One region of the Streptomyces sp. NPDC013157 genome, then DNA from elsewhere that is predicted to be linked to it. Evidence: riboswitches for the same ligand, from Rfam matches in the RefSeq annotation. Region 1 holds a riboswitch; each other region holds the start of a gene.

Region 1 (10,255 bases):
CGACGACGTCCACGGCCGGCAGCAGCGCCGACAGGGCACGTACGGCGGTGCTCTTCGCGGTGCCCTTCTCGCCGCGCACCAGCACCCCGCCGACCGCCGGCGAGACGGCGTTCAGCAGCAGCGCGAGCCGCAGGTCGTCCTGGCCGACGACGGCCGTGAACGGGAACGGGGTACTCACTGGTCGTCGCCCTCCGAGTTGCCTTCCAGGTCGCCTTCGAGCTCGAGGTAGGTGGCGCGCAGCCGCTCCAGGGTGTCCGCGTCCGGCTCGGTCCACAGGCCCCGGTCGGCGGCCTCCAGGAGCCGTTCGGTGATGCCGCGCAGCGCCCACGGGTTGGACTTCTTCATGAAGTCCCGGTTCTCCGCGTCGAAGACGTACTCCGCGCTGAGTTTCTCGTACATCCAGTCGTCGACCACGCCCGCCGTGGCGTCGTAGCCGAAGAGGTAGTCGACGGTCGCCGCCATCTCGAAGGCACCCTTGTAGCCGTGCCGGCGCATGGCCGCCATCCAGCGGGGATTGACCACCCGGGCCCGGAAGACGCGGTGCGTCTCCTCGCCGAGCGTCCGGGTCCGCACCTGGTCCGGCGTGGCCGAATCACCCACGTACGCCTCGGGGCTGGCGCCGGTCAGATGGCGGACCATGGCGACCATGCCGCCGTGGTACTGGAAGTAGTCGTCGGCGTCCACGAGGTCGTGCTCGCGGGTGTCCACGTTCTTCGCGGCGACGGCGATCCGCCGGAACGCGGTCTCCATGTCCCCGCGCGCCGCCCGCCCGTCGAGTCCGCGGCCGTAGGCGTAACCGCCCCACACCGCGTACACCTCGGCGAGGTCGGCGTCGGAGCGCCAGTTGCGGGCGTCGATCAGCGGGAGCAGGCCGGCACCGTAGGCACCCGGCTTGGAGCCGAAGATCCGGGCGGTGGCGCGCCGCCGGTCGCCGTGCTCGGCGGTGTCCTCGTCGGCGTGCGCCCGCACGAAGTTGGACTCCGCCGGCTCGTCCAGCTCGGCGACCCTGCGCACCGCGTCGTCGATCAGCCCGACCACGTGCGGGAACGCGTCCCGGAAGAAGCCGGAGATGCGGACCGTGACGTCGATGCGCGGCCGGCCCAGCTCGTCGAGCGGGATCACCTCGAAGCCGGTCACCCGCCGCGACGCGTCGTCCCAGACCGGACGGCAGCCCAGCAGCGCCAGGATCTCGGCGATGTCGTCGCCCTGGGTGCGCATCGCGGAGGTGCCCCACACCGTCAGGCCGACGGACTTCGGGTAGGCGCCGGTGTCCTGGAGGTACCGCTGCACGAGCGAGTCGGCGAGCGACTGGCCGACCTCCCAACTCAGCCGGGAGGGAATCGCCTTGGGGTCGACCGAGTAGAAGTTCCGGCCGGTGGGCAGGACGTTGACCAGGCCTCGGGTGGGGGAGCCGGACGGGCCGGCCGGGACGTAACCACCGTCCAGAGCCTTCAGGATGTGCCCGATCTCGTCCGTGGTGCGCGCGAGCCGTGGCACGACCTCGGTGCACGCGAACTCCAACACGGCCGCAGCGTCCGGGAGTTCGGTGCCGAGGACCTCCCGCACCAGGGTGCGGCTCTCGGCGGCCGCCCAGTCCCGCTGCTCCATGCCCTCCGCGACCCGGCGGCACAGCTGCTCCAGCAGGTCGATCGCGTCGGCCGCGGTACGCGACGGACCCTCGACGAGATCCGACAGCTCGACCGGCACCTTCACCGGCGCGCCCGGCTCGGCCAGCAACTCCTTCTCGACCAGACCGAAATGCGCGGCGAAGGCGGCGCGAAGCCCGGGCAGCGCGTTGGCCTGCCCGCCCCACACCTGCGAGGCGCGCAGCACGGCCAGCACCAGGTTCACCCGCGGCTCGCCGACCGGCCCGCCGCCCAGGATGTGCAGGCCGTCGCGGATCTGCACGTCCTTGATCTCGCACAGATAGCCGTCGATGTGCATGACGAACTCGTCGAAATCGCCGTCCTCCGGCTGCTCGTCCACGTGCAGGTCGTGGTGGAGCTCGGCCGCCTTGACCAGCGTCCAGATCTGGGCGCGCACGGCCGGCGCCTTCGTCGGGTCCAGATCCGACACCAGCGCGTACTCGTCGAGCAGCTGCTCCAGTTTGGCCAGGTCGCCGTAGGCGTCGGCACGGGCCATCGGCGGCACCAGGTGGTCGACGACCGTGGCGTGCCCGCGCCGCTTGGCCTGGGTGCCCTCGCCGGGGTCGTTGACGATGAACGGGTAGATCAGCGGCAGGTCGCCGAGGACCGCGTCCGGCGCGCAGCCCGCACTCAGGCCGAGGCCCTTGCCCGGCAGCCACTCCATCGTGCCGTGCTTGCCCATGTGCACGATCGCGTCCGCGCCGAAGGAGTTCTCGAGCCACCGGTAGGCCGCCATGTAGTGGTGCGACGGCGGCATGTCGGGGTCGTGGTAGATCGCGATCGGGTTCTCCCCGAAGCCGCGTGGCGGCTGGATCATGACGACGACGTTCCCGAACCGGAGGGAGGCGAGCACGATGTCGTCGCCGTCCACGTACAGGCTGCCCGGCGGCTCGCCCCAGGCCTCCGTCATCGCGTCCCGCAGCTCCGGGTCGAGCTTCTCGAACCACGCCCGGTAGTCCGCGAGCGGCACCCGCGCGGGCGCGGCGGCCAACTGCTCCTCGGTCAGCCACTCGACGTCGTGCCCACCTGCCTCGATGAGACGGTGGATCAACTCGTCGCCGCCGGAGGGGTACTCGGTGACGCCGTACCCGGCGTCCTTGAGGGCGTCCAGCACCCGCACCGCGGACGCGGGCGTGTCCAGGCCGACCGCGTTGCCGACCCGCGAGTGCTTGGTCGGATAGGCGGTGAAGACCAGGGCGACGCGTTTCTCCGCGTTCGGCTTGTGCCCCAGCCGGGCGTACCGCACGGCGATTCCGGCGACGCGTCCGGCCCGCTCGGGGTCGGCGACGTACACCGGGACGTCGTCCGGCCCCTGCTCCTTGAAGGAGAAGGGGACCGTGATCAGCCGTCCGTCGAACTCCGGGATCGCGACCTGCATCGCCGCGTCCATGGGGGACAGGGCGGCGTCGGACTCGTCCCAGGCCGCGTGCGAAGAGGTGAGGCAGAGCCCTTGCAGGACAGGGATGTCGAGATCGGCGAGAGCGCCGATGTCCCAGGCCTCCTCGTCACCGCCGGCCGAGGCCTGGGAGGCGTGGGTGCCGCCCGCGGCCAGGACGGTGGCCACCAGCGCGTCGGCCCCGGCGAGGATCTCGTACAGCCCGGCGTCCGCCCCGCGCAGCGAACCGCAGTACACCGGGAGGGCGTTGGCGCCGCGCGCCTCGATCGCGTCGCACAGGGTGTCCACGAAGGCGGTGTTGCCGCTCAGTTCGTGGGCCCGGTAGAAGAGCACCCCGACGGTCGGGCGGCCTTCGACCAGCGGACGCTCGCCGTGGACGCCGTACTCGGGCATCTTCTGCGGCTCGTCGAACCCCTCGCCGGTCAGCAGCACGGTGTCGGAGAGGAACCGGGCCAGCTCGGTGAGGTTGGCGGGGCCGCCCTCGACGAGGTACCTGAGGGCTTCGGCCACCACACCGGCGGGGACCGACGACTCGGCCATCAGCTCGGCGTCCGGCACCGCCTCGCCGCCGAGCAGCACGGTCGGGATCCCGGTGGCCTTCAGGGCGGCGACCCCGTCCTCCCAGGCGCGCTTGCCGCCGAGCAGCCGTACGACGGCGATGTCCGCGCCCGCGACGAGCGCGGGCAGCTCCTCCGCGACGCCGACGCGCGTCGGATTGCCGATCCGGTAGTCGGCACCGGAGGCGGCCCGGGCCGCCAGCAGATCGGTGTCGGCGGTCGACAACAACAACACAGTGCTCATGCGGGCGCTCCCGGTGGGATGAAAGGCAGTCCTTGCGGCGCGCCCGACTCGATGAGCCGCCAGAGCGCGTCCGTGTCCGCGTGCTGTTCGATCAGGTCGCCGAGCCGGTCGAGCTGCTCCTCGCGCAGCGCGGCGAACGAGGTGTCGGGGGCCGGTACGAACCGGCGGCCCGCGGCGGCCGCCACCTCGCGCAGGAAGGCCCGGCGGAAACCGTCCGACTCCAGGGAGCCGTGCCAGTGCGTGCCCCAGGTCTGCCCGACCCGGCAGCCGTCCAGGCTGTGTCCTCCGTCATCAGAGATGAAGGCATCGCCGCCGACGACTTCGGCGACCCCGTGATGGATCTCGTACCCCTCGACCCGCTCGCCGAGTGCCGTCCCCTCCGGCCGGGTAAGGATCTTCTCGGGGGCGAACCGCACCCTTAGGGGCAGCACCCCGAGACCCTCCACCCGCCCCCGCCGGCTCTCGACCTCGTCCTCGATGTGCTCCCCGAGGATCTGGAAGCCACCGCAGATGCCGAGCACCGGCCGCCGTTCGGCGGCCCGGCGCCGCAGCGCTTCGGCCAGCCCCCGCTCCCGCAGCCACTCCAGGGCGCGGACCGTCCCCCGGGTGCCGGGGACGATGACGAGGTCGGCGTCGGCCAGCTCCTCCGGCCGGTCCACGAACCGCACCACGACGCCCGGTTCGGCGGCCAGCGCGTCCACGTCCGTGAAGTTGGACATCAGGGGGATCGCACAGACGGCGACCCGCAGGACGTCCTCCCCGACGGGCGGGGCGACGTTCGACTCGCGCACGGTCCCGCGCAGGGAGACCCGGAGGCCGTCCTCCTCGTCGATGCCGAGGCCGTGCCGGAAGGGGAGGACGCCGTAGGTGTGCCGCCCGGTGAGCCCGTGGAGCATGTCGAGGCCCGGCTCCAGCAGCGAGACGTCCCCGCGGAACTTGTTGACGAGGAACCCGGCGACGAGGGCCTGGTCCTCCGGCGAGAGCAGCGCCACGGTCCCGAAGAACGAGGCGAAGACACCGCCGCGGTCGATGTCACCGACGACGAGCACGGGCAGCCCGGCATTCCGGGCGATCCCCATGTTCACGATGTCGGTCCGGCGCAGATTGATCTCCGCCGGACTGCCGGCCCCCTCACAGATCACCGCGTCATACGTGCCCCGCAACTCGGCGAGACAGTCGAGCACGGTCCCGAGCAGCTTCTGCTGCCGCCCGCCGTGGTAGCCGCGCGCGCTCAGTTCGCCGACGGGCTTGCCGAGCAGCACGACCTGACTGCTCTGCTCGCCGCCGGGCTTCAGCAGCACGGGGTTCATGAGCGCGGTCGGCTCCACCCGGCAGGCCTGCGCCTGCATGGCCTGCGCCCGCCCGATCTCGGCACCTTCGCGCGTGACAAAGGAGTTGAGGGACATGTTCTGCGCCTTGAACGGCGCGACCTTCACACCCTGCCGCACCAGCCACCGGCAGATACCGGCGGTGACCACACTCTTCCCGGCGTCGGAGGTGGTACCGGCGACGAGGAGGCCACCGCTCATGACGTACGTCCCTTCGCGACGAGGCGCGCGGCGACGGTCACGCCGAGCGCGAGCAGACCGACACGACGGGAGAGCCGCACCGCCCGCCCGATGTCCGCGACCTCCACGGCCCGCCCCTTCTGGTTCAGCACGGGCCGGTGCTCGACCCGCCCCGCATACGACAACGTCCCCCCGAGCCGCACCCCCAGCGCCCCCGCGAACGACGCCTCCACGGGCCCCGCGTTGGGACTCGGATGCTTCGCCGCGTCGGCCCGCCAGGCCCGTACGGCCCCCCGCCGTTCGTCCCCGGCCACCGCGGCCAGCACGGCGGTGAGCCGTGCCCCCGGCCACCCGGCCAGGTCGTCCAGCCGCGCGGAAGCCCACCCGTACCGCCGGTACCGGGCCGACTTGTGCCCCACCATGGCGTCCAGGGTGTTGACGGCCCGGAACCCCACCAGCCCGGGGACGCCGGCCACGGCTCCCCACACCAGCGCGCCCACGACCGCGTCGCTCGTGTTCTCGGCGACCGACTCCACGACCGCACGGGCGATCCCGTCGGCGTCCAGGGCCTGCGGGTCCCGTCCGCACAGATGCGGCAGCCGGGCGCGGGCGGCCTCGACGTCGCCGGCCTCCAGGGCCCGCCCGATGCCGCGGGCCTCGCGCGCGAGCGAAGTACCGCCGACCACGGCCCAGGTGGCCGCGCCGGTGAGGACCACGGACGCGGCGGTGGACGGTCGTACGATCCGCTGGGCCACGGCACCCAGCGCCACGGCGCCGCCGGCGCACACGGCGGTGTGCAGCGCGCCCCACCCGCGGTGGTCCCGCCACAGCACCCGCTCCACGGCCCCGGCCACCCGTCCGAACACGGCGACCGGATGCCCCCGGCGCGGATCGCCGAGCAGCAGATCACCGAGAAGGCCGGCGGCGGCGCCGTACGCGAAGACGCGATCGGCACCCATCGGCTCAGCCGGCCGCGGGGTCGGGAACGGGCCGGGTACTCAACCTCGATCGGCAGCCGCGCATGGCGTTATGTCCTCACTCAGGGTGTCCGCGCCCTGGTTCGACGAGACCGGCGGTGAGAGTTCCTGGCTCCCGGGGATTGCTACCCCGGTGACAGTGGCGGGACCGCGCCGGATTCACACCGGCTTCCTCTCTTGCCGCCGTACATGGCTCCGGAAGTCCACCACGCCCCCGGAAGACCCGTCAACCTGGCGTTGACCTGCGAGGGGAGTGTGTGGGAAGGCCCACACCAGTTGCCCGGCGGGGCCTGTGGGGCATGCCGAAGGCTCCTCCCCGGGGGATGGAGAGGAGCCTTCGCGGTGCCGACGAGGCCCTTTGTATCGGGCCTTCGAGCGACGGGCCTTCTCGTGTCAGGCCTTCTCGTGTCAGGCCTTCGCCACGATCAGGTGGATGCCGTACGCCACGGCCGCCGCGCAGGCCGCGAAGCAGAGGTAGGCGGCCGTGACGGCCAGGGCCGCGGAGCCGCCCTGGGCGGTGGCGCGTTCGCGGGCGGAGAGGCCCTTGATGCCGAGGGTGAAGAGGGTCACCAGGCCCACGGTGGCCACGAGGCTGACGCCGAAGACGGAGCCGATGGCTGCCCAGTCGATGTTCATGTCGGTTCTTCCTCGGGGTCAGACGGTGGCGGCCGGGTCGGGCGCGGGAGCGGCCGGGGCGGAGGTGGAGGCAGGGGCGGGGATGGTGGCGGTCAGGTCGTCCGTGACCGCGACCGTGCCCGCGGGCGGCGGGGTCACGGCGGCGATCGCCGTGGTCACCACACCGGCCGGCTCCTCGGTGCCGACGACGTTGCTGCTGTCCACGACCTCGCGGCGGGAGAGCTTCCAGATCGCGGCGCTGGAGGCGACGAGGAAGACGGCGACGACCGCCGTACCCCAGTCGCCGAGGTCCGTCACGGACTCGGCGAGCGCGCCGACCAGCGCGGCGGCGGGGAGGGTGAGCACCCAGGCGACCATCATGCGGGTCGCGGTGGACCAGCGGACCGTGCCGCCCTTGCGGCCGAGGCCCGCGCCCATCACGGAACCGGAGACGACGTGCGTGGTGGAGAGGGAGAAACCGAGGTGGGAGGAGGCCAGGATGGCGGTGGCCGCGCTGGTCTGGGCGGCGAAGCCCTGCTGCGGCTGGAGGTCGGTCAGGCCCGTGCCCATGGTGCGGATGATCCGCCAGCCGCCGATGTAGGTGCCGAGCGCGATGGCGAGGCCCGCGGAGAGGATGACCCAGGTGGGAGGGTTCGAGCCGGGAGCGATGGCACCGCCCGCGATCAGCGCGAGGGTGATGATGCCCATCGTCTTCTGTGCGTCGTTGGTGCCGTGCGCGAGCGAGACCAGGCCGGCGGAGGCGATCTGGCCGGCGCGGTAGCCCTTGCGGGTGGCCTCGTCCTCGGCGTTCTTCGAGAGCGTGTAGGAGAGGCGGGTGGAGAGCATCGCCGCGAGGCCGGCGACGACGGGGGCGGCGACCGCCGGGAGCAGGACCTTGGTGACGAGCACGTCGCCGTGGACCGCGCCGAAGCCGGCGGAGGCGACGGTGGCGCCGATCAGACCGCCCATGAGGGCGTGCGAGGAACTGGAGGGCAGACCCACCAGCCAGGTCACCAGGTTCCACAGGATGGCGCCGACGAGGGCGGCGAAGATGACCTCGGGACGAATGCCGTTCTCGTCGACGAGACCCTTGGAGATCGTGTTGGCGACCTCCACCGAGAGGAAGGCGCCCACCAGGTTGAGCGCGGCGGACATGGCCACCGCGATCTTGGGCTTGAGCGCACCGGTCGAGATGGTCGTGGCCATCGCGTTGGCGGTGTCGTGGAAACCGTTCGTGAAATCAAACGCGAGTGCGGTTACCACCACAATCGCGAGGATCAGCGAGAAGTTTTCCATTTACCCAGGCAATCTTTCGAGGTCATTGGCTGTTGGACCGTAGGCAACCTGAATGAACGGAAGGTGAACTGGGGCAGTCCTGGTGGTGTATGAGATCGACTTTCGGGGTGGCCGTGGGCGGGGTGGGGCGAGGCCGCCGTCCCGGTTCCGGTCCGGCGGCCCAGTCGCCCGTTGGTCAGAGGCCCAGGGCGAACGACTTCAGCCGTCCCGCCGACCCGTTGAAGAGATTCTGGTCACCCGGCAGGCTGCCGCTGTTGTCGTACTGCCAGAAGGTCCACGACGACCATCCGGCCGGCAGTGTCCCGGCGTCCGCGGAGCCGTGGCGGGCGATCCACAGCGCGTGGTCGGCGGCGAACGCGCTGCTGCCGCCGGTGCAGAGGTCCCACCAGTTCGTGGTCGTGTAGATCACCGGCCGCCGGCCGGTCTCCCGCTTCAGTTCGTCACTGAAGGACCTGATCCACCGGACCATCCCGGAGTGGCTCAGCCCGTAGCACCGGTGCTTCTTGTCGTACGGGTTGTACTCGACGTCGAGCGCGGGCGGCAGCGTCCACCCGTCCGCCGTCCAGGTGCCGCCGTGGCCCACGAAGTACGCGGCCTGCCGGGCGCCCGACGACTTGTCCGGCAGGGCGAAATGGTACGCGCCCCGCCTGATGCCGGCCTCGCGGGAGCCGTTGTACTGCTGGTCGAAGTACGGGTTGCGGTAGGTGGTGGACTCGGTGGCCTTGATGTAGACGAACCTGGCGCCGTTCGCCCTGGCGCTCGTCCAGTCGACGTTCTTCTGGTGCGAGGAGACGTCATGCCCCTTCGGCAGGCTCGCCGCGGACGCCGGTGTGCCGGCGAACGCGGTCGCGGTGCACGCGAGGGCGAGCGCCGCCACGGACGCCGCGAGGGCGCGGACGCGGTGGCGGGACGGCGGAATACGGTCACGGGCCATGTTTCCCCCCGGAATGGCGACGTGTACGAAAAATCGTCCAGAGATTATTGGAAGATCGGCGTATCCTCGGCGATCTTCAGCCAAGCCGGGAAATGGAACTCTTTGTGGCGGTTTGCGCTCTACTGGATTCGGGACGTCCGGCCTAAAGTGCCCTGCCGCGCAGGCCGGTTGGGGCGTCGCCTGACAGGATCGGGCCATGGTTGAGCAGCGGCGGGACGAGCGCGACGGACGGGACGGACGGGCCGGCGCACAAGGTGTGTCGGAGCCGCGAAGGCGGGATGTACGCGCGGAGGAGGCGGACGCCTGGCTCGAACTCGTCGCCACCGCCCGCCGCACGGTCTCCGACGGACTCGTCGTCGGCACCTCCGGCAACGTCTCGGTCCGCGTCGGCGACACCGTGCTGGTCACACCGTCGGGTGTGCCCTACGACCGGCTCGCTCCGGACGACGTGACGGGCGTGGACCTCGCCGGCCGCCAGGTCCTCGGCACCCTGGTCCCGACCAGCGAACTGCCGATGCACCTCGCGATCTACCGCAGCACCGACGCCGGGGCCGTCGTCCACACCCACGCCGTCCACGCGACGGCCGTCTCCACGCTCGTCCCCGAGCTGCCGGCGATCCACTACATGTCCGCCGCCCTCGGTGGCGCCGTCCGGGTTGCCCCGTATGCGACGTACGGCACCCACGAGTTGGCCGAGAACATGCTCCGCGCCCTGGCCGACCGCTCCGGCTGCCTCCTCCAGAACCACGGCACGATCACCTACGGCACCACCCTGACCCAGGCCTACGACCGCACCGCCCAGCTGGAGTGGATGTGCCGCCTGTGGCTGACGGCGTCCGCGGTCCCGGGCCTGACCCCGACCCTGCTCTCCCCCGACCAGGTGACGGAGGCGGGGGAGAAGCTGAGGGGATACGGGCAGCGGGAGGGGTGAACCCCGGCCGGGCGGGAAGGCGGATCCAGTGGCTTCGTCGATTTCTCCCTCCTCCACTGGCCGACACCGGAGTCCGCCCGGACACTGGACAGGTGCGCCCAGTCAAAGTCACGGTCGCTGCCGTCGGTGCCGTACTCGCCGCCGGTGCGGC
Region 2 (10,255 bases), on a different contig from region 1:
GAGTGCGGGGTGGCTGCGCCGGCTTCGCTGGTGAGGGGGTTGCTGGACGGGTGGGTTGCGGACAGCCCGGATTCCAGGGACTGGCGGGATCTGGAAGAGGTTTGCTGAGCGCCGTTCGTCGGGTGCGGGCCGGTGGGGGCTTGTCGCGCAGTTCCCCGCGCCCCTGAAGGGGCGCGTCCACGTACCCTGTATCAGCAACATCACCCCCGTTTTACCTAGGAAGGCTTACGTCGGTCATGGCGCAGCAGGACACCGATCAGCAGCACGCGGGCGTGCTCCCCGTGGATGACGAGGGATTCGTCGTCGACACCGAGGGGACCGAGGAGCGCGAGAACGCCTGGCGTGAGCGGGGGACCTCGCGGCCCATCACCGTCGTCGGGAACCCGGTGCTGCACAAGGAGTGCAAGAACGTCACCGAGTTCGGCGCGGAGCTGGACCAGCTCGTCGCGGACATGTTCGCGAGCCAGCGGACCGCCGAGGGCGTCGGGCTCGCCGCCAACCAGATCGGCGTCGACCTGAAGGTCTTCGTCTACGACTGTCAGGACGACGAGGGCGCCCGGCACGTGGGTGTGGTGTGCAACCCGAAGCTGGTCGACCTGCCCGCGGACAAGCGGCGGCTGGACGACAGCAACGAGGGGTGCCTGTCGGTGCCCACGGCCTACGCCCCGCTCGCCCGGCCCGACTACGCCGAGGTCACCGGGCAGGACGAGAAGGGCAACCCGATCAAGGTGCGCGGCACCGGCTACTTCGCTCGGTGTTTGCAGCACGAGACCGACCACCTCTACGGCTACCTGTACATCGACCGGCTCTCCAAGCGCGAGCGCAAGGACGCGCTGCGGCAGATGGCCGAGAACGAGCCCCGCTACCCCGTGGTCGCCAACGACTGAGACGCAGAAGGACAGTTGTGACAACGCCTGGTCGGGCCCGCTCCGACCAGGCGTTCGTCATGTTCGGTCGGACTCGCTCGTCTGTGCGTCGTACATTCGATCCTTTGTGCACCCCTAGCGAACCTTAATCAGTCACACAAGGGGAGATTCTCGGCACTGTGGGGTAGTGAGTGAAGCAAATCCGTTCCCAGACCGGTCAGTTGTGGTGCTGAATGGGGACTGCGGGGATACGCAACGGCGCACGCCCGGCACAGCGGGAGGGGCGTGCGCACCTGGCTCGGCTGAGAGGGGTTTGTTCGTGCATGCTTTCTCACACAGCACCACATCGACGCCGACGGCGGTCGCGGTTCCACCGCAACTCGCCCTCCCGGTGATCGAGGCCGAGTTTCCCCGGCAACTGCATCCGTATTGGCCACGGCTACAGGAGAAGACCCGCCTCTGGCTGCTGGAAAAGCGGCTGATGCCGGCGGACAAGGTGCGGGAATATGCCGACGGTCTTTGCTACACCGACCTCATGGCGGGCTACTACCTGGGCGCGTCCGACGAGGTCATCCAGGCGATATGCGACTACAGCGCCTGGTTCTTCGTCTGGGACGACCGGCACGACCGTGACGTCGTGCACGGCAGGCCGGGCGACTGGCGACGGCTGCGGTTCCGGCTGCACGCGGCCCTCGACGCGCCCCTGCACCACCTGCACCACCCGGACACCCTGGTGGCCGGGTTCGCCGACAGCATCGCGCGGCTGTACGCGTTCCTGCCGGGGACCTGGAACCAGCGGTTCGCCCGGCACTTCCACGAGGTGATCGAGGCGTACGACCGCGAGTTCCGCAACCGCACCTCGGGTCACGTTCCCGGGGTCGATGAATACCTGGCCCTGCGGCGCCTCACTTTCGCCCACTGGATATGGACGGACCTGCTGGAGCCGAGCGCCGGGACCGAACTCCCGGACGCCGTACGGAAAAACCCGGCGTACCGTCGGGCGGCGCTGCTCAGTCAGGAGTTCGCCGCCTGGTACAACGACCTCTGCTCGCTGCCGAAGGAAATAGCGGGCGACGAGGTCCACAATCTCGGAATCAGTCTCGTCACCCACGAGGGAATGAGTCTGGAGCAGGCGGTCGAGGAACTCAGGCGACGCGTCGAGGAATGCATCAGCGAATTCCTGGCCGCCGAACGGGCCGCACTGCGGTTCGCCGAGGAACTCGACGACGGCACCGTGCGCGGAAAGGAACTCGGTGGCGCCGTCACGGCCTGCGTCGGCAATATGCGGAACTGGTTCAGTTCCGTCTACTGGTTCCACCACGAATCCGGCCGTTACATGGTCGACAGCTGGGACGACCGGTCCACGCCCCCGTACGTCAACAACGAAGCGGCAGGTGAGAAATGACCGTCGAGTCCGTGAAGCCCGCGACCGCGGAGGCTTCCGAACACGCTGAACTGCGCGAACCGCCCCTGGCCGGCGGTGGGGTGCCGATCCTCGGGCACGGCTGGCGGCTGGTCCGCGACCCGCTGGCCTTCATGACCCGGCTGCGCGCCCACGGCGACATGGTCCGCCTCCGGCTCGGCCCCAAGGAGGTGTACGCCGTCACCACCCCGGAGCTCACCGGCGCCCTCGCCCTGAACCCCGACTTCATCATCGCCGGCCCGCTGTGGGAGTCCCTGGAGGGGCTGCTCGGCAAGGAGGGCGTCGCCACCGCCAACGGCCCCCGCCACCGGCGCCAACGCCGCACCATCCAGCCCGCGTTCAACCTCTCCGCGATACCCGCCTACGGGCCGGTCATGGAGGAGGAGGCGCACGCGCTGACCGAACGCTGGCAGCCCGGCTCCACCGTCGACTGCACCTCGGAGTCCTTCCGGGTCGCCGTCCGCATCGCCGCCCGCTGCCTGCTGCGCGGCGACTACATGGACGAGCGCGCGGAGCGGCTCAGCGTCGACCTCGCGAGCGTCTTCCGCGGTATGTACCGGCGGATGGTCATACCACTCGGCCCGCTGTACCGGCTGCCGCTGCCGGCGAACCGTGAATTCAACCGGGCGCTGGCCGATTTGCATCTCCTCGTCGACGAGATCGTCGCCGAGCGCCGGGCATCTGGTCAAAAGCCGGACGATTTGCTGACGGCATTGCTCGCGGCGAAGGACGAGAATGGCGACCCCATCGGGGAACAGGAGATCCACGACCAGGTGGTCGCGATACTCACCCCCGGCAGCGAAACAGTCGCCTCCACGATCATGTGGCTGCTCCAGGTCCTCGCCGAACACCCGGAACACGCCCGGAAGGTACGGGCCGAGGTCGAATCCGTGACGGGCGGTCAGCCGGTCGGTTTTGAGCACGTGCGCCGTCTCACCCACACCAACAATGTCGTCGTCGAGGCGATGCGTTTGCGGCCGGCCGTATGGATATTGACGCGGCGGGCCAAGGCCGACACCGAACTCGGTGGCTATCGCATTCCGGCCGGGGCCGACATCGTCTACAGCCCCTACGCCGTCCAGCGCGACCCGCACTCCTACCCCGGGCACCTCGACTTCGACCCGGACCGCTGGCTGCCGGAGCGGGCGGGGGACGTGCCCAAGTACGCCATGAGCCCCTTCAGCGTCGGCAACCGCAAATGCCCCAGCGACCACTTCTCCATGACCCAGCTCAGCCTGATCACCGCGGCCCTGTGCGCCAAGTACCGCTTCGAACAGGTCCCCGGGTCGAACGACACCACCCGGGTGGGCATCACCCTGCGTCCGCACCGGCTGCTGCTCGCACCCGTGCCCTGGTGACCTGCCCACCGGCGGGTCACGCCTGATACCGGCGCGCGCTCAGGCGGCCTGCGGGCCCCGGAACGCGCGCCGGTAGGCGTTCGGCGTCGTACCCAGCGACTTCACGAACTGGTGCCGCAGCGCGGCCGCCGTCCCGAACCCGGTCCGGCTCGCGACGGCGTCCATGGTCTCGTCCGTCCCCTCCAGCAACTCCTGCGCCAGCAGCACCCGTTGCCGCAGGATCCAGCGGTACGGCGTGGTGCCGGTCTCCTGCTGGAAGCGGCGGGCGAAGGTGCGCGGGGCCATCAGGGCGCGGGCGGCCAGCTGCTCGACGGTGACCTCCTCGTCGAGGTGCTCCGTCATCCAGGCCAGCACCCCGCCGACCGTGTCGCAGGGGCCCTCGGGCAGCGGGCGCTCGATGTACTGGGCCTGGCCGCCGTCCCGGTGCGGGGGCACCACCATCCGCCGGGCGATCTTCCGGGCGACCTCGGGGCCCTGCTCCTTGCGCACGATGTGCAGACAGGCGTCGATACCGGCCGAGGTGCCCGCCGAGGTGATCACCGGGTCCTCGTCGACGTACAGCACGTCCGGCTCGACCCGGGTGCGCGGATACCGGCGGGCCAGCAGCTCCGCGTGCCGCCAGTGCACGGCGCACCGGCGCCCGTCGAGCAGCCCGGCCGCGCCGAGCACGAAGACGCCGGAGCAGACGCTGAGCACCCTGGCGCCCCGGTCCACCGCCCGGCGCAGCGCGTCCAGCAGCTCGGGCGGGTGCTCCCTGGTGACATTGGCCTCCGAGGCCGGCACCGCGATCAGATCGGCCTCTTCGAGGCGGTCGAGGCCGTACGGCGTGGAGACGGTGAGGCCGGGCACGTGGGTGCCGAGCGCGGGCCCCTCCGCCGAGACCACCGCGAAGTCGTACACCGGCAGCCCCTCGTCGGAGCGGTCGAGGCCGAAGACCTCGCAGACCACCCCCAGCTCGAAGGGGTGCACACCGTCGAGGAGCACCGTGGCCACGTTCGTCAGCATGCTGCCAGTGTGCCTCGCCGCTGGCAGTAATTCGAGGGTGTGTGGCAGTGCTGCCACTCACGGTAAGGAGTCTGCGGCGCGACAGTGGTGTCCATGAACGGAAACCAGATCGAAGGTCTCGTCGGAATGGTCCTGGTCCTCGGCATCCTGGTCCTCATGGCCCTCCCGTCCGTGCTCGGCGTCCTGCGCGACAGGCGCATCGACCGGCAGATCAGGGAGGCCCACGAGGACCGCGGGGAGCGGCAGCCTCAGAAGTCCTCGTCCAGGTCGACGGTGCCCTCCACCGCCACCTGGTACGCGGACGGGCGGCGCTCGAAGAAGTTCGTCAGCTCCTGAACGCCCTGCAGCTCCATGAAGGAGAACGGGTTCTCCGAGCCGTACACCGGGGCGAAGCCCAGGCGGCCGAGCCGCTGGTCGGCGACGCACTCCAGGTACTGGCGCATCGAGTCGGTGTTCATGCCGGGCAGGCCGTCACCGCACAGGTCCCGCGCGAACTGCAGCTCCGCCTCGACGGCCTCCCGCAGCATGTCGGTGACCTGCTGCCGGAGCTCGTCGTCGAAGAGCTCCGGCTCCTCCTTGCGGACGGTGTCCACGACGTCGAACGCGAAGCTCATGTGCATCGTCTCGTCACGGAACACCCAGTTGGTGCCCGTGGCGAGACCGTGCAGCAGACCCCGGCTGCGGAACCAGTAGACGTACGCGAAGGCGCCGTAGAAGAACAGGCCCTCGATGCACGCGGCGAAGCAGATCAGGTTGAGCAGGAAGCGGCGGCGGTCGGCCTTGGACTCCAGGCGGTCCAGATTCTCCACCGAGTCCATCCACGTGAAGCAGAACTCGGCCTTCTCGCGGATGGAGGGGATGTTCTCGACCGCCGCGAAGGCGGCGGCGCGGTCCTCCGGGTCGGGGAGGTAGGTGTCCAGGAGCGTCAGGTAGAACTGGACGTGCACGGCCTCCTCGAACAGCTGCCGGCTCAGATAGAGCCGCGCCTCGGGGGAGTTGATGTGCTTGTACAGCGTCAGCACCAGGTTGTTCGCCACGATCGAGTCGCCGGTCGCGAAGAACGCGACCAGCCGGCCGATCAGGTGCTGCTCCATCGGGGACAGCTTCGCGAGGTCGGCGACGTCGGAGTGGAGGTCGACCTCCTCCACGGTCCAGGTGTTCTTGATGGCGTCCCGGTAGCGCTCGTAGAAGTCCGGGTAGCGCATCGGGCGGAGCGTGAGCTCGAAGCCGGGGTCGAGAAGGTTCTTGCTGGACATCACTGGCAGGCCTCGCAGGACTCGGGGTTTTCCAGGGAGCAGGCGACGGCGTCTTCGGGGGCCGCCTGCTGGACGGGGACGGTGGCTCGGGCCTGGGCGGCGCGGGCGATCCGGGTCGCCGGGCGCGAGCGCAGGTAGTACGTCGTCTTCAGGCCCGACTTCCAGGCGTACGCGTACATCGAGGAGAGCTTGCCGATGGTCGGCGTCTCCAGGAAGAGGTTCAGGGACTGGGCCTGGTCCAGGTACGGGGTGCGGGCGGCGGCCATGTCGATCAGGCCGCGCTGCGGGATCTCCCAGGCGGTGCGGTAGAGGTCGCGCACCTCCTGCGGGATCCAGACGAAGTCCTGCACCGAGCCGTTGGCCTCGCGCAGCGCCTCCCGGGTGCGGGCGTCCCAGACGCCGAGGTCCTTGAGGTCCTGCACCAGGTAGGAGTTGACCTGGAGGAACTCACCGGACAGCGTCTCGCGCTTGAAGAGGTTCGAGACCTGCGGCTCGATGCACTCGTACACGCCCGCGATCGAGGCGATGGTCGCGGTGGGCGCGATGGCGAGCAGGAGGCTGTTGCGCAGGCCCGTGGTCGCGATCCGCGCGCGCAGCGCCGCCCAGCGCTCCGGCCAGGTGAACTCGACGCCGTAGTGGTCGGGGTGCAGCACACCCTGCGCGGTGCGGGTCTTCTCCCAGGCCGGCAGTGGACCGTTGCGCTCGGCGAGGTCGGCGGAGGCCTCGTACGCGGCGAGCATGATCCGCTCGGCGATCCGGGTGGAGAGGGCCTTCGCCTCGGCGGAGTCGAAGGGCAGCCGCAGTGTGAAGAAGACGTCCTGGAGCCCCATCGCGCCCAGCCCCACCGGCCGCCACCTGGCGTTGGACCGGCCGGCCTGCTCGGTCGGGTAGAAGTTGATGTCGACGACCCGGTCGAGGAAGGTCACGGCGGTGCGGACGGTCTCGTCGAGCCGCTCCCAGTCGATGTCACCGGCCGTCGTGTCGACGAACGCACCGAGGTTCACGGACCCCAGGTTGCAGACGGCCGTCTCGCCGTCGTCCGTGACCTCCAGGATCTCCGTGCAGAGGTTGGAGGAGTGGATGACATGACCGGGGGTGGCCGTCTGGTTGGCGGTCCGGTTGGCCGCGTCCTTGAACGTCATCCAGCCGTTGCCGGTCTGCGCGAGGGTCCGCATCATCCGGCCGTACAGGTCGCGGGCCGGGATGGTCCGGCGCGCCAGCCCCGCCGCCTCGGCCCTGCGGTAGGCCGCGTCGAACTCCTCGCCCCACAGGTCGACGAGTTCCGGTACGTCGGCGGGGGAGAAGAGCGACCACGGCTCGTCGGCGTTCACCCGGCGCATGAACTCGTCCGGGACCCAGTGCGCGAGGTTCAGGTTGTGGGTGCGGCGGGCGTCCTCACCGGTGTTGTCGCGCAGCTCCAGGAACTCCTCGATGTCGGAGTGCCAGGTCTCCAGGTAGACCGCGGCGGCGCCCTTGCGCCGGCCGCCCTGGTTCACGGCCGCGACCGAGGCGTCCAGCGTCTTCAGGAACGGCACGATGCCGTTGGAGTGCCCGTTGGTGCCGCGGATGAGCGACCCGCGCGAGCGGATGCGGCTGTACGACAGACCGATGCCGCCGGCGTGCTTGGAGAGCCGGGCGACCTGGTGGTAGCGGTCGTAGATCGAGTCCAGCTCGTCCTTCGGGGAGTCGAGGAGGTAGCAGGACGACATCTGGGGGTGCCGGGTGCCGGAGTTGAAGAGGGTGGGGGAGGACGGGAGGTAGTCGAGGCGGCTCATCAGCCCGTAGAGCGCGGCGACTTCGTCCACCGACCTGACGGTGTCGTCCTCGGCGAGACCGGCGGCGACCCGGAGCATGAAGTGCTGGGGCGTCTCGATGACCTTGCGGGTGATCGGGTGCCGGAGCAGGTACCGGCTGTGGAGCGTACGGAGGCCGAAGTAGCCGAAGCGGTCGTCCGCGGCCGGGTCGACGAGCGCGTCGAGGCGGGCCGCGTGCAGCCGGGCGAACTCGGCGGTGCGGTCGGCGACGAGGCCCTCGCGGTGGCCCACCGCCACGGACTCGGCGAAGGACGTCACGCCCTGCGAGGCGGCCTCGGCGCGGATGGAGACGGTGAGCAGACGTGCGGCCAGCCGCGAGTAGGCGGGGTCCTCGGAGATGAGACCGGCGGCGGCCTCGGTGGCCAGCTCGCGCAACTCCGACTCGTCGGCCCGCGCGGACCGCCCCCGCAACGCGGCGGCGGCGACCCGGCCGGGGTCGGCGTCGGGGAGGTCGGCGGTCAGCTCGGTCAGGGTCCGCAGCAACGCGGTACCGGGACCGTCGTCCGCCGCGGATTCCGCAGAGCTGGTCGCTGAAGCCGGGTCGGCTGGCGCGATGGTCACGTGGGGCTCTCCCTCGCTGGGCACGGGCCTGGCGGAGGGCAGGGGGCAGCACGAGCGCGCGGGCACGCGTCGAGACCCTGGCCCACTCCACGAGGCCCGGACGTCAGAACGCCCGAACCGGGTGGCTGGGCGTGCTGTCGGCAGGTCCTCGGACTGACTCCTGTGCACGAACATGCACAAGTACACCGTTGCGGGACAGTTCCGGATTCACACCGGATTCCCCTGCGGCGACAGCGAGCATGAGCATACATCTGGTGCCGGGCCGCGATGCCACCCCCAGATGTTGTGTCGTGGCGGTGTCAGAGCGTCAACTCGTAGGTGAGGAGAGTGATGTCGTCCAGGTGCGGCACGGGATTCCAGTCGCGCTCCGGTGTGCGGACGAAGCCGAGGCGCTCGTAGAGCCGGTGGGCGGTGTGCATGGCGCGCTGGCTCGACAGGACGACGGCCGTGCAGCCGTCCGTGGCCCGGGCGCGGTCGATGCAGGCGCGGACGAGAGTCTCGCCGGCACCTCGGCCGCGGGCCTCGTGTGCGACCGCGAGCGCCCTGATCTCGGCCTCGCCGGGGCGGGCGATGTCGGCGATCGGGCCGGGGCCGGGGACGAAGGTGACGCCGCCGAGGAGCCTTTCGCCCTCCACCGCCACGAGCACCTCGGCGGCGGCCGCCCTGCTCGCCACGTCCTTCAGCACGGGCAGGTACGCGTCGCCCTCGCCGTAGTCGAGGAGGCCGTCCCGGAGGTAGGCCTGGGCGGTGAGCTCGCCGAGTGCGGCGTGTTCGGTGGGGTCCACGGGCCGGATCGTGATGTCCATGGTGCGAGTCTGCCGGACTCCCGCATGCGGGAACCTCCCGTTTTCCCCGGTGGGGCGCCCGGGTTGCGGGCTGTGCCGGGAGTGCTTCCATGGAAGGAGGTGCCGGTGCCCGCGGGGGCCCTTCGTTCCGAGAACCACTCCGGGAACGCGCAAGGAGAAGGCACCATGACAAGGGTCGTCCGTCACCCGCCCGGCAAGGAGCAACCGCGCGACGCGCCGATGGCGACACTGGGCCTGCGGCGCGCGGGCAACCGGGTCGGAGCCGGTCTCGTGGGCCGCTGGCACGCCCTGACGATCCGTATGGAGGCCCACCGCGGCGCCACCCGTCCCAGGAAGTGGCACCGGTGGGTCTCCTACGCCAACGTCACCAGGGCGATCTGGATCGTCGCCGTGCTGGCACTGCTCGCCTGGATCGTCGAGGGGCTGTACATCCTCTTCAGCGGCAGTACGACCTGGTTCGAGGGATGGCGGCGGCACAACGACGTCGGCTTCGAAACCGTCATCAAGTTCGTCGGTCCGATCCTCGCCGCCTCCGTCGCCGCCGCACTGTTCCTGTTCTGGTGGTACCGCTGGACCAAACGGCGTTATCTCGCCAAGGCGCTGCGGGATCCCCGCAAGCTGGTGCCCACCGCCGGCCCCGACACCGCCGAGATCGTGGGCAGGGACGAGGTCGCGCAGGTCATCGCCGAACGGCTGCGGGAGCGCGACACGCGTCGGCCCTATCTGCTGGTCGGCGGCGTCGGCGCCGGCAAGACCGCCGTCCTCGTACGGCTCACCGAACTCCTGGCCCACCAGAACGCCGTCCCGGTGCCGATCCGGCTCCGCGACGCGGTGGACGGTGCCGACCTCAACTTCGAACTCCTGGCCAGGCGGCGCTTCGCGGACGAGGCGCCCAAGGGCATCCTGGCGCGCACCAAGACCGACCGGGTCTGGCAGCAACTCCTCGCCGACGACAAGCCGGTCGTCCTCGCCGACGGTCTGGAGGAGGCCCTCCTCGACGACGGCCACCAGCAGCAGAACCGGGACAACATCATCCGCCGGGCCATCGAACGCGCCCACGAGGAGAAGCTGCCCCTGGTCATCGCCTCCCGGCCGCACAGTCCGCTGGAGAACACCTCGGCCGCGATCGTCGAACTGGAACCGCTCGGCGAGGAGGCGGCGGTGCG
Region 3 (10,255 bases), on a different contig from region 1:
ATTTCCGACCAGTTCCCGGTCGGGGACACGGGTGCGGACACGGGCGCGAAAACGCCGCTCGGCACGGTCCGGGGAGGAGGACCGTGCCGAGCGGGCCGGAGCGGGGGGCGTCAGCCGGCGGTGCGCTGCCTGCGGCGGAGCGTCAGGTACGTGCCCGTGGCGCCGGCGGCCACCAGGGCGCCCGCACCGAGGCTGACCGGAAGGGCCGGGAACCGGCCGGAGTCGGTCGTCGCGGCCGTGTTCACCATCGCCGGGCCCGGGGTGATGCGGGTGGTCACCGCGGCGACGTGGCGGATCGGGCCGATGCGTTTGACGGAGCCGTCCGAGTTCAGCAGCACCTGCTTGCCGTTCGGGTGCCGGAAGTCGAACATGTTGGCCAGCGAGCCCGCGGTGGCGTCGAAGGAGTGGTCCCCGACGCGGCCGGTGTGCCAGTTGTCCTCGATGAAGCGGGTGATCGAGGACTGGTCGGTCCGGGTGTGGTCGACCTTGTTCACCTTGCTGTACGGCGAGATGACCAGCAGCGGCTGCCGGGTGCCGGGGCCGCAGCGGTCGGCGTAGCCGCCGGACGCGGCCGGACCGGACTGGCAGGCGGCACTGTCGAGGGCCTTGCCGTTGGAGCCGACCGTGGTGTCCTCGGAGCCGTTGCGGGGCTTGGCGTACGCGTGGTCGTACCAGCCGTCGGAGTCGTCGTAGGCGACGACGATCGCGGTGGACTTCCACTGCGGCGAGCTCTGGATGGTGTTGATCTCGTTGACGAGGAAGTGCTGCTCGTCGATCGGGTCGGAGTAGCCGGCGTGGCCGTCCTGGTACTCACCGGCCTTGAGGAAGCTGACGGCCGGGAGCTTGCCCGCCTTGGCGACCGCGGTGAAGTCGGTCAGGTCGTAGTTGTGGTTCGCCCGGCCGTTGTGACCGATCTCGTTCACGTTCTTCGGCGCCACGTGGTGCGGGTTGGACGTCGACTTGTAGTACGAGAACGGGTTGTGGTGCGGGCTGTAGTCGACCACCGAGGCGCCGCCGACGTTGGTGTGCGTGGTGTCGCACTTGGCGTAGGAGCCGGAGGTGCCGTTGTAGGCCGTGGACGGACGGAAGCCGCCCTGGAACCAGCCCCAGGTCACCTTCTTGGAGTTGAGCAGGTCACCGATGTTCTTGCCCTGCAGCGACGCCAGCGCGCTGGTGCTGGTGTGGTCCTTGTCGGAGCAGTCGTCGTAGGCCGGGTCGGGGTCGTTGACGACCGTGCCGACGCCCTTCGCGTTCGGGGAGGCGATGGCGTACGAGTCCGGCGTCGACGTCTGCTTGCCGGTGACCGAGTCCACCGAGATCGCGCCGTGCGTCTGACCCGAGACCAGGTTGAGCGCGCCGGGCGTGGACGGGCCGTAGACCGAGCTGTAGGAGCGGTCGTTGAGGGCGTACTGCTGGGCGTAGTTCCACAGACCGGTGACGGTGTTGCCGTCGTAGTAGTCCATGACCAGGCCCGGCTCGCCGAACAGGCCGCCGGAGCACTTGTCGACCTCGGTGTTCTGCACGAACTGGTCGGCCTTGCCGCCGTCGTAGGCCAGCTGCTCGGGCCCGTAGGAGTGGTTCTGGTCGCAGGTCATCGCCTGCGACGAGGAGAGCCGCTTGGGCGCGTACTGGTTCGGGTTCTTCGTCAGCAGCCCGGCGTGCGCGACGGTGTCGATGTCCTTCGGGGTCTTCTTGGACGCCGTGAACTTCGTGCCGTCGGTGTTCGCGGCCTTCGGGTAGGTCGCGAAGTAGTGGTCGAAGGAGATGTTCTCGTCGAACAGCACGACCACGTGCTTGATCGGGGTCGCGGTCGACGAGCCGCCGCTGTGCCCGGCGGGTACGGCGGCCCAGCTGGGCGCGGTGCCTCCGAGGACCGTGAGCGCGGCGGCCCCCGCGAGAGCGCCGAGGCTCCTCATCGCCGTTCGTCTTCCTGTGCTGGCCATGCTGGTTCCCCTCCGGGCATGAACGTCACTGCGTCGTACAACCAGGGATGCTTCGCCCGCTTCCCGGCGCTCCGGCGGAGCCATGATGGCGGGTGAATGAACACCGGGTCAGGGATGCTGGGGCAAACCTTGACGGTGTATTGACCGTTTGGGCTACGGAATTGCCGCGGAGTTGTTCGAACAAGCTCAGGCGAGCAGAGCGCGGCCGTACCAGTCGTCGCGGTCCCGCACCCCGGGCAGGGCGAAGAAGTAGCCGCCGCCGAACGGCGAGATGTAGTCGGCCAGCGGCTCCCCGACCAGCCGCTTCTGCACGGTCTCGAACTGCCGGGCCAGGTCCTGCTGGTAGCAGCAGAACAGCAGGCCCATGTCGAGGTTGCCGTTGCTGTCCATGCCCCGGTCGTAGTTGTAGGCACGGCGCAGGAGCCGCTGGTCGGCGGTGGCCGGGGTGCGCGGGTTGGCCAGCCGGATGTGCGAGTCCAGCGGGATGACGTCCCCCTTGGGGTCGTCGGCGTAATCAGGCGTGTCGTGCTCGGCGTCGCCGTCCAGGGGTGCCCCGGACTCACGGGAACGGCCGAACATCCGCTCCTGCTCGCTGAGCGAGACCCGGTCCCAGAACTCCACCAGCATGCGGATCAGCCGGACCACCTGGTAGCTGCCGCCCACCGCCCACTCCGGTTCCCCGGAGTCCTTGCCTACCCACACCAGCTGGTTCATCTCCCGGGCGCTGCCGGTCTCCGGGTTGGCGGTGCCGTCCTTGAAGCCCAGCAGGTTGCGCGGGGTGCCGGACGGGCGGGGCGGGCTGGTGAAGCCGTCCAGCCGCCAGCGGACCTGCATGCCGCCCCGGGTGTGCCGGGCGATGTCGCGCAGTGCGTGCAGCACGGTGTCGGTGTCGTCCGCGTGCAACTGCAAACTGAGGTCGCCGTGGCACCACTCGGGCCGGAGGTCGTCGTCCGGGAACGCCGGCATCGCCGTCAGCCGACGCGGTCTCAGTTTCCCGAGCCCGAACCGGTCGTCGAAGAGCGAGCCGCCGACGCCGACGGTCACCGCCAGCGCACCGGACGGCAGTCGCTCACCGAGGACTCCCGAGTCGGCGGGCGGCGCGGTGACACCCACCGGGTCCGGGGTGCCGCCCGAGGCCAGGAAGCGGGCGCGGTCGGTGAGCGTGTGCAGCAGTTCGGTCAGCTCGGCGCGGCTCCCGGCGGTGACGTCGAAGGAGGTGAACACGGTCGTCCGGCGGGGCGGGGCGATCGCGGACTGCTGGCGGGCGCCGTGGAAGGGAGCGATCGTGCCGGGGGCGGTGGTGTCCGTGCTGCTGGGGGCGGCCGCGCCGCCCGCGGCCAGCCCGGCCCCCGCGAGGGCCGCGCCGCGCAGGAACCCGCGGCGGCCCACTCCGCCCTTGCCGCCCGTCTGGTTCGCGCTCATACCGTCCTCCGCGGGTCGCACAGGGTCGCCACCGGCGCCAGCCGCTCCACCAGGTCGCCGAGGACCGCGTCGACGTCCTCCCGCTGCCGGTGGCCGAGCTTCCCCAGCGCTGTCCAGGTGCCGCCGCGATCGAAGCCGTCGAGCACCGTGCCCGCCTGCTTCAGCTCGCTCTCCAGACCGGCCAGATCCGCGTACCGGGTGGCCAGCAGCGGGTGCAGCCGGGACATGACCTCCACCGTGCCGTCCAGGTTGGCGCGGGCGGTGGCGAGGTTGCTGCCGCTGCCGTAGTCGGTACGGCCGGTCAGCTCGAACTGCACCGTGTTCTCCAGGATCTCGTGCGCCCGCAGCCCCAGCTGGGCGGGGTCCATCCGGGTCTGTGCCCAGTCGTCGCGCAGCGCGGTGACCGCCTTCACCAGGCCGGCGGCCGGGCCGCGCAGGCCGGCGGCGGACTCGCCGTGCCACAGTCCGTACTCGATCCGGTGGAAGCCGGTGAAGTCCTTGTCGTGCACCCCGCCGGGCAGTCCCGCGTCCGTGCCGTTGATCGCGCCGTCGGCGTCGCCGAAGGCGTCGTACGCGGCGCCCAGCCGCTCGTACTCCAGGTGCGCCGGCAGCCAGGCGGTGCGGGCGGCGGCGAGATCACCGCGGTCGATCGCGTCCCGCAGGGCGGCCGTCAGCCGTACGACGTCGGACAGGCCGCTGCCGACCCACTTCTGGTAGGCGAGGGCCGGCGGGATCAGATCGTGCTCGGTGACCGGGGCCGCGGCCGGCCCGCTGCTGCCCCTGGCGATCCGGACGGTCGGCCCGGTGACGGCGTCGGCGTCGTCGGGCACGCACTTGAACGCGTACGCGCCCTTGCCGAGCCGGACGGTGAGCTCGCGGGTCGTTCCGGGCCCGATGTCCTCCACCTCGCCGTACACGGCCCGGCTCTTCGGGTCCTCCAGCAGCACCTCGGCGGCCCCGTCGGTCGGATTGTGCAGGTCGAAGACCTGGACACCGGAGACCGGCGCGCTCCACCCCCGGCCGCAGCGGCTGGCGGACACCTCCACGGTGGTGTGCGGCAGCGCGGCCGGGTCGGCGTGCGCGGGGCGTGAGTCGTGCGTGAGCGCCAGAACTCCGGCCACCAGGCACACGACGGCGACACCGACGACCGCCCAGGGACGCAACGACCTCCAGCTGAGGCCGGACAACACCATCCCGAGCTCCCGGGGGTTCGTACCGTTCGTGATCGCCTCATGTTAGGCAGCCCTTTGTACTCGAACGGCCGTCCAGGGAAACCCATGACCAAGAGTTCCCTGCCGGTTCACCGGACCTCCAGCGGAGCCGCCCGTTCGGTACCGGGCCGGACCGGCCTGAAGAGGACACGGGCACCGCCAGTCACCGAAGGCCCCGTCACCGCCTTCTGGAAGGCCGAGGCCGACACCGGCCGACTCCGCTTCTTCGGCGCCCCCTTCGTCGCCGCCGGCCGCCGCCCCTGACCACCGAGCGGCACGCCCTTCGACGGGTCGGCGTGCTGGGGACGCGACGGACACGAGAAGATCGTCCGTGACCCACGCGTCCACCCGTCCCGGAAGGAACCGACGAGATCATGCGCCTCATCGTGGCCCGCGGCCCGGCGGAGGTGTCCGGATGACCGGCGCCGAGGAACACGTCCTGCTGCACGTCGACGGACGGGCCGCGCACCTCACGCTGAACCGGCCGAAGGCCATCAACGCGCTGACCCACGCCATGGTGCGCCGCATCGACGAGGCGCTCACGGAGTGGGAGCACGACCCCGCCGTCGAGACCGTCGTCATCAGCGGCGCGGGGGAGCGCGGCCTGTGCGCGGGCGGGGACATCCGTGCCGTCCACGACGACGCCCGGGACGGCGACGGGTCGGCCGCGGCCGCGTTCTGGCGGGACGAGTACCGGCTCAACGCCCGCATCGCCCGGTACCCGAAGCCGTACGTCGCGGTCATGGACGGCATCGTGATGGGCGGCGGGGTCGGTGTCTCGGCGCACGGCAGCGTCCGGATCGCCACCGAGCGGTCACGGATCGCCATGCCGGAGACCGGGATCGGCTTCGTGCCCGACGTCGGCGGCACGTATCTGCTCGGCCGTGCGCCCGGCGAACTCGGCACCCATCTCGCTCTGACCGGCGGCCGGATCGGGGCCGCCGACGCCGTGCTCTGCGGCCTCGCCGACCACTGCATGCCGTCCGGCTCGATCCCCGCGTTCGTCGCCGACCTCGCCGGCCTGCCCGTACCCGAGGCGCTCGCCCGGCAGGTACGACAGGCGCCCGACGGGGAGTTGGCCGGGCACCGGGCGTGGATCGACGCCTGCTACGTGGCCGACACCGTCGAGGAGATCGTCCAGCGGCTGTTCGCGCACGGCGACCCGGCGGCGAAGGAGACGGCGGACACCCTGCTCACCAGGTCGCCCACCGCCCTGAAGGTCACGCTGGCGGCGCTGCGCCGGGCCCGGCGACTCGGCTCGCTGGAGCGGGTCCTGGACCAGGAGTACCGCGTCTCCTGCGCAACCCTGGCGACCCACGACCTGGTGGAGGGCATCCGGGCCCAGGTCGTCGACAAGGACCGCACCCCGCACTGGTCCCCGGCCACCCTCGCCGAGGTCGCCGACGCCGACGTCGACCGCTTCTTCGCCCCGCTCGGCGAACGCGAACTCGGCCTCGCCCCACCCGCCCGATCCGCCCCACCGGCCGCCCACCAGGCGCGAGACGAAGATCACGCCTGGTGACGCGGTCTTGGCCGTGCCCCTGACACGCGGTACGGTCTGTCCGATATCGACGACGGCGAGACGGAAGCCGGTGGGAATCCGGAACGGTCGCGCCACTGTATGCGAGAGCCCCCGGGCTGCTCGTGAGTCAGACCCGTGGCCGTCGTCCTGTGCACCACCGAGTTGGGACGCGAACTCCCAGAGGAGGTCCTGCCATGGCGCAGACCGTCGCTCCGCCGACAGCCAACACCCCCGCCGTTCCCGCCAAGCTGCCGCTGTCCGCGATAGCTCCCTGGGCGGTCTTCTTCGGCATCCTGATGCTGATCCTGCTCTACTTCGTCGGCGCCGAGCAGGGCGCCACCTCCGTGTTCAGCGGCACGGACGTCCACGAGTGGGTGCACGACGCCCGCCACCTGCTCGGCTTCCCCTGCCACTGACGCGAGGGACGCCGTACCCCCCATGAACTCCGCAACGGTCCGGAACCTCCTGGTGCGGGGCATGCTCGCCGGCCTGGCCGCCGGCCTGCTCGCCCTCGTCGTCGCCTACCTGCTCGGTGAGCCGAACGTCGACAAGGCGATCAGCTTCGAGGACGCCCACGCGCACGAGCACGAGATGGAGGTCGTCTCCCGCTCCCTGCAGTCCACCGCAGGCCTGGCCACCGGTGTCCTCGTCTACGGGGTCGCCTTCGGCGGCATCGCTGCCCTGGCCTACTGCTTCGCCCTCGGCCGCGTCGGCCGTTTCTCGGCGCGGGGGACGGCGCTGCTGCTGTCCGGCTGCGCCCTGGCCGCCGTGTACGTGGTGCCGTTCCTGAAGTACCCGGCCAACCCGCCGTCGGTGGGCGACCCGGACACCATCGGCAAGCGGACCACGCTGTACTTCCTGATGATGCTGCTCAGCGTGCTCCTCGCGGTCGCCGCCGCCATCCTCGGCAAGCGGCTCCAGCCGCGGCTGGGCACCTGGTGGGCGACCGTGCTCGCGGTGGCCGCGTTCGCGGTCGTCATCGGGCTGGCCTACCAGTTCCTCCCCGTCGTCAACGAGGTGCCGAAGGACTTCCCGGCCACCCTGCTGTGGCGGTTCCGGCTCTCGGCGCTCGCCATCCAGGCAGTGCTGTGGGGCGGATTCGGCCTGCTGTTCGGCGAGTTGGCCGAGCGCGTCCTCAACCCGAAGCCGGCGAAGGCGCCGGCCGCCGCGCGCACGGTGGCCGCTCCGCACTGACCGGCACCGCGCCACACCACGGCGACACCGAACGACACGAGAGGGCCCACCGGAACCGTCCGGGGGCCCTCCCGCGTTCGCTCACCTCGGCTACGAGCCGTGGACGGACGTCTTCGAACAGCGCCCGCCCGCCGCGGTACCCCTGCTGTGAACCGGTCGTGAACCCGCCGTGTCTTCGGCGCGCGGCCGGTGCCGTACTCGCGTTCGTGGCCGCTGACAAGGAAAGATGGGCGGCCAGCGATCGATCAACGACTGCGGAGGAAGTGGACTCATGCCGCATGAGCGAGCGGGCCGGCCGGCGGCTCCGGAGGACCTCGTCGACGTGGCCCGGCTGGTCACGGCCTACTACGCGCTGCACCCCGACCCGTCCGACCCGGGCCAGCGGGTGGCGTTCGGCACCTCGGGACACCGCGGATCGTCGCTGACGACCGCGTTCAACGAGGACCACATCGCCGCCACCAGCCAGGCCATCTGCGAGTACCGGAGCGGCCAGGGCACCGACGGCCCCCTCTTCCTGGGCGCGGACACCCACGCCCTGTCAGAGCCCGCCAAGGTCACCGCGCTGGAGGTCTTCGCCGCCAACGGCGTCACCGTCCTCGTCGACAGCGCCGACGGCTACACCCCCACCCCCGCCGTCTCGCACGCCGTCCTCACCCACAACCGGGGCCGCACCACCGGTCTCGCGGACGGCGTCGTGGTCACCCCCTCGCACAACCCGCCCGCCGACGGCGGCTTCAAGTACAACCCGCCCAGCGGCGGCCCCGCCGCCTCCGACGCCACCTCCTGGATCCAGGACCGCGCCAACCAGATCATCGCGGGCGGGATGAAGGACGTACGGCGCATCCCGTACGAGCGCGCGCTCGCCGCACCCACCACCGGCCGCTACGACTTCATGGGCGTCTACGTCGACGACCTGCCCAGCGTCCTCGACCTCGACGCGGTCCGGGCCTCCGGGCTGCGCATCGGAGCCGACCCGCTCGGCGGCGCCTCCGTCGCCTACTGGGGCCGGATCGCCGAACGGCACGGCCTGGACCTCACCGTGGTCAACCCGTACACCGACCCCACCTGGCGGTTCATGACGCTGGACTGGGACGGCAAGATCCGTATGGACTGCTCGTCGCCGTACGCGATGGCCTCGCTGATCGAGAAGCGGGACGAGTTCCGCGTCGCCACCGGCAACGACGCCGACGCGGACCGGCACGGCATCGTCACCCGCGACGCCGGCCTGATGAACCCCAACCACTACCTCGCCGTCGCCATCTCCTACCTCTACCGCCACCGCGAGCAGTGGGCGGCGGACGCCGGCGTCGGCAAGACCCTGGTCTCCTCCTCGATGATCGACCGGGTCGCCGCCGACCTCGGCCGTCAACTGGTCGAGGTCCCGGTCGGGTTCAAGTGGTTCGTCGACGGACTCGTCAGCGGTGCCATCGGGTTCGGCGGCGAGGAGTCGGCCGGCGCCTCCTTCCTGCGCCGGGACGGCTCGGTCTGGACGACCGACAAGGACGGCATCCTGCTCGCCCTGCTCGCCTCCGAGATCACGGCCGTGACGGACAAGACCCCGTCCGAGCACTACGCCGACCTCTCCGCCCGCTTCGGCGAACCCGCCTACGCCCGCATCGACGCCCCCGCCACCCGCGAGGAGAAGGCCCTCCTCGCCAAGCTCTCCCCGGCCCAGGTCACCGCCGAGACCCTGGCGGGCGAGCCGGTCACCGCCGTCCTCACGGAGGCTCCGGGCAACGGCGCGGCGATCGGCGGCATCAAGGTGACCACGGAGAACGCCTGGTTCGCCGCCCGCCCGTCCGGCACCGAGGACGTCTACAAGATCTACGCCGAGTCCTTCCAGGGTCCCGGCCACCTGGCCCGGGTGCAGGAGGAGGCCAAGGCGGTGGTGGACACCGCGCTCGGCGGCTGACGACGGGGGTGGCCCGGTGCCGGGTCGTCAGGTCGCGAAGGTGCGGCGGCGCGCCCGGGTCTCGGCCAGGTCCGCCGCGGCCCGGCGGGTGTCGGCCGCGAGGTGGGCCGAACCCCAGGCGAGCGCGGTGCGTTCGGCCAGCGCGTAGCCCTCGGCCGCCGCCCGGTCCTCGCCGAGCAGCCGGTGCAGGTCGGCGAGGGCGTGCGCGAGCGGTCGGCTCGCGTACGCCGCGCCCGCGGCGCCGGCCAGCTGCTCCCGCAGCGGCCGCAGGTGCCCGAGGAGGGCGGCCGCCGCGCCGTGGTCTTCGTGGAGTACGGCGAGCTGGGCGCGGAAGTCGAGCTCCAGGCCGTAGAGATGGTCCCGTGGCGGTTCCGCGGAGACGGGTACGGCCAGGGCCTCGTCGAGTCTGCCCTGGCGCGCCAGGACCAGCGCCCACGCCACCGCGACCTGGCCGGGCGCCGACTCGTACACCGCCCGGACCAGCGGCTCGACGTCGGCCGCACGCTCCTGGACCAGCCGCACGGTGATCAGCCCGAGCGTGCGCAGACCCGTGGCGTGGTGGGCGCCCACCCGCTGCAGCAGGGTGTCCGCCTCGGCATAGGCGGCCTCCGCCGCCTCGAAGCGCCCCGTCACGCAGGCCAGCATCGCCGAGGTCGCCGCGCTGAGCCCCTGCGCCCACACCAGCCGGTAGCGGCGGGCGAGGACCAGGCCCTCCACGGTGTGCCGGTGCACGGCGGCCGGGTCGTTGCGGGCGGCGGCCGTCATCGCGTCCAGGTTCTCGCAGACCCAGCGATAGGCGGGCAGGTCGTGGGCCTGGGCGAGGCCCCGCAGCTCGGCGGTGAGCGCCGGCCGGGTGCCGGTCCGGTTCTCGTGCGGCAGCAGCCGTGCCGAGGTCATCAACGCGGCGGCCATCAGCCGGGGTTCGCCGTCGGCACGGGCGAGGTCCAGCTGGGCGCGGGCCGCCTCCAGGGCCCGGGGCTGGTCCTCGGCGGCGACCGCGTCCACGAGGACCTGGAGGACCCGGGCCCGGGTCGGCCCGTCCAGCCCCGGA

Evidence for each region. Region 1 has a riboswitch for cobalamin ahead of ACFY6U_RS16075 (cobalamin biosynthesis protein). Riboswitches for the same ligand answer to the same signal wherever they lie in the genome.
Region 2: linked by a shared signal. The riboswitch ahead of ACFY6U_RS47855 (ribonucleoside-diphosphate reductase subunit alpha) and the one ahead of ACFY6U_RS16075 (cobalamin biosynthesis protein) in region 1 are both predicted to bind cobalamin.
Region 3: linked by a shared signal. The riboswitch ahead of ACFY6U_RS08230 (CbtB-domain containing protein) and the one ahead of ACFY6U_RS16075 (cobalamin biosynthesis protein) in region 1 are both predicted to bind cobalamin.

Annotation. Positions count from the first base shown of each region.
Region 1 covers NZ_JBIBAK010000004.1:609,659-619,913, forward strand. The annotation lists gene ACFY6U_RS16060 (putative cobaltochelatase) at 1-178, opposite strand, end outside; gene cobN (cobaltochelatase subunit CobN) at 175-3,843, opposite strand; gene ACFY6U_RS16070 (cobyric acid synthase) at 3,840-5,372, opposite strand; gene ACFY6U_RS16075 (cobalamin biosynthesis protein) at 5,369-6,310, opposite strand; cobalamin riboswitch at 6,410-6,552, opposite strand; gene ACFY6U_RS16080 (hypothetical protein) at 6,737-6,964, opposite strand; gene ACFY6U_RS16085 (anion permease) at 6,983-8,239, opposite strand; gene ACFY6U_RS16090 (lysozyme) at 8,415-9,173, opposite strand; gene ACFY6U_RS16095 (class II aldolase/adducin family protein) at 9,370-10,104, shown strand; gene ACFY6U_RS16100 (alpha/beta hydrolase) at 10,197-10,255, shown strand, end outside.
Region 2 covers NZ_JBIBAK010000026.1:21,707-31,961, forward strand. The annotation lists gene ACFY6U_RS47820 (hypothetical protein) at 1-108, shown strand, start outside; gene def (peptide deformylase) at 237-887, shown strand; gene cyc1 (epi-isozizaene synthase) at 1,186-2,271, shown strand; gene ACFY6U_RS47835 (cytochrome P450) at 2,268-3,647, shown strand; gene ACFY6U_RS47840 (helix-turn-helix domain-containing protein) at 3,687-4,652, opposite strand; gene ACFY6U_RS47845 (hypothetical protein) at 4,746-4,988, shown strand; gene ACFY6U_RS47850 (ribonucleotide-diphosphate reductase subunit beta) at 4,901-5,908, opposite strand; gene ACFY6U_RS47855 (ribonucleoside-diphosphate reductase subunit alpha) at 5,908-8,283, opposite strand; cobalamin riboswitch at 8,405-8,565, opposite strand; gene ACFY6U_RS47860 (GNAT family N-acetyltransferase) at 8,583-9,089, opposite strand; gene ACFY6U_RS47865 (ATP-binding protein) at 9,255-10,255, shown strand, end outside.
Region 3 covers NZ_JBIBAK010000002.1:620,884-631,138, reverse strand. The annotation lists gene ACFY6U_RS08255 (phospholipase C) at 111-1,916, opposite strand; gene efeB (iron uptake transporter deferrochelatase/peroxidase subunit) at 2,130-3,365, opposite strand; gene ACFY6U_RS08245 (EfeM/EfeO family lipoprotein) at 3,362-4,558, opposite strand; gene ACFY6U_RS08240 (hypothetical protein) at 4,643-4,840, shown strand; gene ACFY6U_RS08235 (enoyl-CoA hydratase/isomerase family protein) at 4,992-6,098, shown strand; cobalamin riboswitch at 6,115-6,256, shown strand; gene ACFY6U_RS08230 (CbtB-domain containing protein) at 6,293-6,514, shown strand; gene ACFY6U_RS08225 (CbtA family protein) at 6,537-7,292, shown strand; gene pgm (phosphoglucomutase (alpha-D-glucose-1,6-bisphosphate-dependent)) at 7,564-9,204, shown strand; gene ACFY6U_RS08215 (BTAD domain-containing putative transcriptional regulator) at 9,232-10,255, opposite strand, start outside.